Regions from separate parts of the Phascolarctobacterium faecium genome, predicted to be linked through region 1. Evidence: a T-box and tRNA genes for the amino acid it is inferred to sense, from the RefSeq annotation. Region 1 holds a T-box; the other holds one or more tRNA genes.
The links. The T-box of region 1 lies ahead of thrS (threonine--tRNA ligase). A T-box ahead of a tRNA ligase gene usually reads a tRNA of that ligase, here a tRNA-Thr.
Positions count from the first base shown of each region.

Region 2: it has a tRNA-Thr gene. The T-box ahead of thrS (threonine--tRNA ligase) is inferred to sense a tRNA for this amino acid. The anticodon was not compared.

Region 1 covers NZ_AP019004.1:1,166,863-1,169,056, forward strand. The annotation lists gene PFJ30894_RS05680 (DUF4127 family protein) at 1-442, opposite strand, end outside; T-box leader at 580-806, shown strand; gene thrS (threonine--tRNA ligase) at 846-2,194, shown strand, end outside.
Region 2 covers NZ_AP019004.1:1,054,472-1,056,665, forward strand. The annotation lists gene PFJ30894_RS05065 (6-phosphofructokinase) at 1-181, shown strand, start outside; gene PFJ30894_RS05070 (undecaprenyl-diphosphate phosphatase) at 388-1,191, shown strand; tRNA gene PFJ30894_RS05075 (tRNA-Thr) at 1,283-1,358, shown strand; tRNA gene PFJ30894_RS05080 (tRNA-Tyr) at 1,362-1,446, shown strand; tRNA gene PFJ30894_RS05085 (tRNA-Met) at 1,467-1,542, shown strand; tRNA gene PFJ30894_RS05090 (tRNA-Thr) at 1,564-1,639, shown strand; tRNA gene PFJ30894_RS05095 (tRNA-Met) at 1,649-1,725, shown strand; gene tuf (elongation factor Tu) at 1,868-2,194, shown strand, end outside.

The DNA.
Region 1 (2,194 bases):
GCGGAGTTCTCATCAAGGTAGAGAAAGCATAAAGCCGTACTGGGAACTGATCACGCAGTGTTTCGAGTCGCTGCAGACGCTGCTCTAAAACTGCCTGCGGTTCGTGATGAGTACGTGATGCAACCAGACCGCCGTAGATCAGACTGTCTGTGGAAATGACGGCAGCGTCTGCCTGAGGCGCACGGCTGACGAGCCATTTCCATAATTCATCAGGACTGCCGTTTCGATTATATGAAGCCAGATATTTATCAGGCGGAAGCAGCACTTTGTAGCCCGCTGCTTCCATTGTTTTGGCAACATAAGAGGAACAGACAGGACGGTTATCCAAAGGTAAAAACAACAGAGTTTCTTTTTGGTTTTCCTCTGCCTGAGCCGAACTAAAAGATAGAAGCAGCAGGGAAAACAGCAGTATTTTTCTGAATGGATTATTCCAGATCTTCATCGGGGCATCTCCTAAAACTATTACTAATCTTAATATAATTATAAGGTAACAATATAAATTTGGCTACAAGAATTTTACAAATCAAAATTATTGACAATAATTATTGTTAAGTTTATAATTAAACATAGTCACATAATCAATCGGTTATGCGAAGGAAGAGGCTAACATATCTTTCCTGCAGAGAGAGGCGCCCTGGCTGTAAGCGCTTTGGAAAAATGATAGACCTTACCACCTTCAAACCACATTGCGGAACCTCTGCTCTGGCAGTTAGTATGCAGTGTCGTATGCCGGCGTTAACGGTACCGAGTGGACTTGCCAGCGGCAGGTCAATTAGGGTGGAACCGCGGTCAACTCCGTCCCTTTCCAGGGAACGGAGTTTATTTATTTTTAGGAGGCTAGTAAAATGGCAAATGTTAAAGTAACCTTAAAAGATGGCAGTGTAAAAGAAGTTGCTGCCGGAACGACATTGCTGGAAGTAGCAAAAGGTTTGTCGCAGAAACTTGGCAAACAGGCGCTTTTGGCTGTGGTAGACGGTGTGAATAAAGATTTGACAGATAAATTGGAGCATGATGCATCAGTTGAATTTGTTGTTCCTGAAAGCTCTGAAGGACTGCATGCGATTCGCCATACGGCGGCACATATCATGGCCCAGGCAATTCAGCACTTGTTCCCCGATACTAAATTTGCTATCGGACCTGCTATTTCTAATGGTTTTTATTATGATTTAGACAGCGAGCATGTTTTTGTCCCGGAAGATCTGATTGCTATTGAAAAAGAAATGGCTAAGATCGTTAAAGCCAATCTTCCGCTTGTACGCAGTGAATTGCCGCGCAGTGAAGCGTTGAAAATGTTTGCAGACAAAGATGAAAAATATAAGGTCGAACTGATCAATGATCTGCCTGAAGATGCAGTTATCAGCACTTATACGCAGGGGGATTTCACAGACTTATGCGCAGGGCCGCATTGTCCGTCGACCGGCAGGGTAAAAGCTTTTAAACTGCAAAGTATTGCCGGCGCTTACTGGCGTGGTGATGAAAAAAATAAAATGCTGCAGCGTATCTACGGCACCGCTTTTCCTAGTAAGGAAGAACTGGACGCTTATCTGCATATGCTTGAAGAAGCTGCCAGACGTGATCATCGAAAACTTGGCAAAGAGCTGGATCTGTTCAGTATCATGGAAGAAGGTCCTGGATTCCCGTTTTTCCATCCCAATGGCATGGTAATCCGCAACGAGCTGATCAATTATTGGCGTGAAGTGCACAGACGTTATGGTTATCAGGAAATCAAAACTCCGATGATCTTGTCCCGTAAGTTATGGGAGACTTCTGGACACTGGGACCATTACCGTGAAAATATGTATGTTACTGAGATCGACAACGAAGATTACGCTATCAAACCCATGAATTGCCCCGGTGGTATGCTGGTCTATAAAACTCATCCGCATAGCTACAGGGAATTACCGATCCGTGCCGGCGAGCTTGGACTGGTACATCGTCATGAATTGTCCGGTGCTTTGCATGGCTTGTTCCGTGTGCGCTGCTTTACGCAGGATGATGCTCATATTTTTATGATGCCGAGCCAGATCAAAGACGAGATCCAAAATGTTATTCGTTTATTTGACGAGGTTTATGCAACCTTTGGGCTGAAATATCATGCCGAGCTTTCGACCCGCCCGGAAGATTCAATGGGTGATGCCGAAACCTGGGAAACTACAACTAATGCTTTGAAGAGCGCAATGGAAGATTTTGGACT
Region 2 (2,194 bases), 110 kb from region 1:
TTATGGTGTAGCAGCGGCCGAGGCTTGCATGCGCAAGGAATATAACGTTATGGTATCACTGCAAAACGATAAGATCGTTACGGAGCCTATTGAGAAGGTTGCCTCCGAGCCACGGTTAGTACCAGTAGACAGCGATATAATTCGCACAGGACGTCAAATGGGCTTATGTTTTGGTGACTGACCCAATAAGTAAAACAAAAGAACTTTAGTTTACAGCAACATTCAGAGGACAGCGGAAATGGACGCCGCTGTCCTTTTCTTTATTATTCAGATAAATTTCAGGTAAATTTATATAATTAAACTTGGCGGTAGCGATAATAACCTGTATAATGTAGAAGTTAGTAAAATTTATGTGGCAATGTAATTATGGAAGGATAGATAATTATAATGGATCAGAATCTTATAGCGGTAATAGTAGGCTTTGTAGAAGGGGTAACGGAGTTTTTGCCGGTGTCATCAACAGGTCATATGATTATAGTAGGACATATGCTGGGTTTTGATGGTCCGGCGGCAGATATTTTTGACGTTTTCGTACAGCTGGGGGCGATTTTGTCAGTTATTTTTATTTATAAAGAACGTTTTGCTAGATTTTTTACAAAAGAAGGCTGGCAGGCTGATAAAGGGCTGAGCGTCTGGCATGTAGCCGCTGGTATTGTGCCTGTAATGGGCGTGGCTTTTTTTGCATATAAATATATTAAAGAATATCTTTTTTCTCCATTTACAGTAGCGATAGGATTGGTATTGGGTGCTTTATTAATGATGTATGCTGAATATAAGACTAAAGATAACCAAGCAGAATTATTGGATGATTTAGATAAGATCTCTTTAAAACAGGCGGCGCTTGTTGGGGCGTTTCAGTTGCTTTCGTTGTGGCCTGGTTTTTCCCGGTCGGGAAGTACTTTGGCGGGTGGACTTTTAGTAGGTTTAAAACGTGAGACTGCAGCAAATTATACTTTTTTGATTGCTGTACCTTTGATGTTTGTAGCCTGTCTTTATGATCTTTTAAAAAATATCAGTATTTTAACAGTAGATGATCTGCAGATGTTGGCGATTGGTTTTGTGGTTGCTTTTGTAGTTGCTTACTGGTCCGTGCTGTGGTTTTTAAAATTTCTTCATAAATATAGCTTGACATCTTTTGCATATTATCGTATCATACTTGCTGTAGCTGCTTTAACATACTTTTACTTTTAAAGAGTTTTGTAAAAAAAGTTACTGAATTAATTGAAAAGTAGTTGACAAAATGATTATGTTAATATATAATCTTCCTTGTCACTAATTAAGTGCTGGCATAGCTCAACTGGTAGAGCAGCTGACTTGTAATCAGCAGGTTGTGGGTTCAAGTCCTATTGCCAGCTCCAAATGGAGAGGTTCCCGAGTGGCTAAAGGGAGCAGACTGTAAATCTGCCGCGTTTCGCTTCGTTGGTTCGAATCCAACCCTCTCCACCACTTTCTTAATTAGTTTTCATCGCGGGGTGGAGCAGTTGGTAGCTCGTCGGGCTCATAACCCGAAGGTCGTTGGTTCAAGTCCAGCCCCCGCAACCATTTTGATTATTTGGTTGCGATGCTGATGTAGCTCAGTCGGCAGAGCGTATCCTTGGTAAGGATAAGGTCACCAGTTCAATCCTGGTCATCAGCTCCAAATAAATATGGCGGCGTAGCTCAGTTGGCTAGAGCATTCGGTTCATACCCGGAGTGTCCGCGGTTCAAATCCGTGCGCCGCCACCAATAAAAAATAAAACCTCAGTGATGGGGTTTTTTTTATTATAGTCATAAAACCAAGCAGGAGTTTACAGGCAGACAGCGAATATGGTAAAATGGCGTCAAAGCCTATTTTATAAAAAACAAAAGAGATTCGGAGGAAAAATGAATGGCAAAGCAAAAATATGAAAGAACAAAACCGCATGCTAATATCGGCACCATCGGTCACGTAGACCATGGTAAAACAACCCTGACCGCAGCAATCACCAAAGTATTGGCTTCTAAAGGCGGCGCAGAATTCATGGATTACTCCATGATCGATAAAGCACCTGAAGAAAGAGAACGCGGAATCACCATCAACACTTCCCACGTAGAATATGAAACAGCAACCCGCCACTACGCACACGTAGACTGCCCGGGCCATGCCGACTATGTAAAAAACATGATCACCGGCGCAGCACAAATGGACGGAGCGATCCTCGTAGTATCCGCAGCA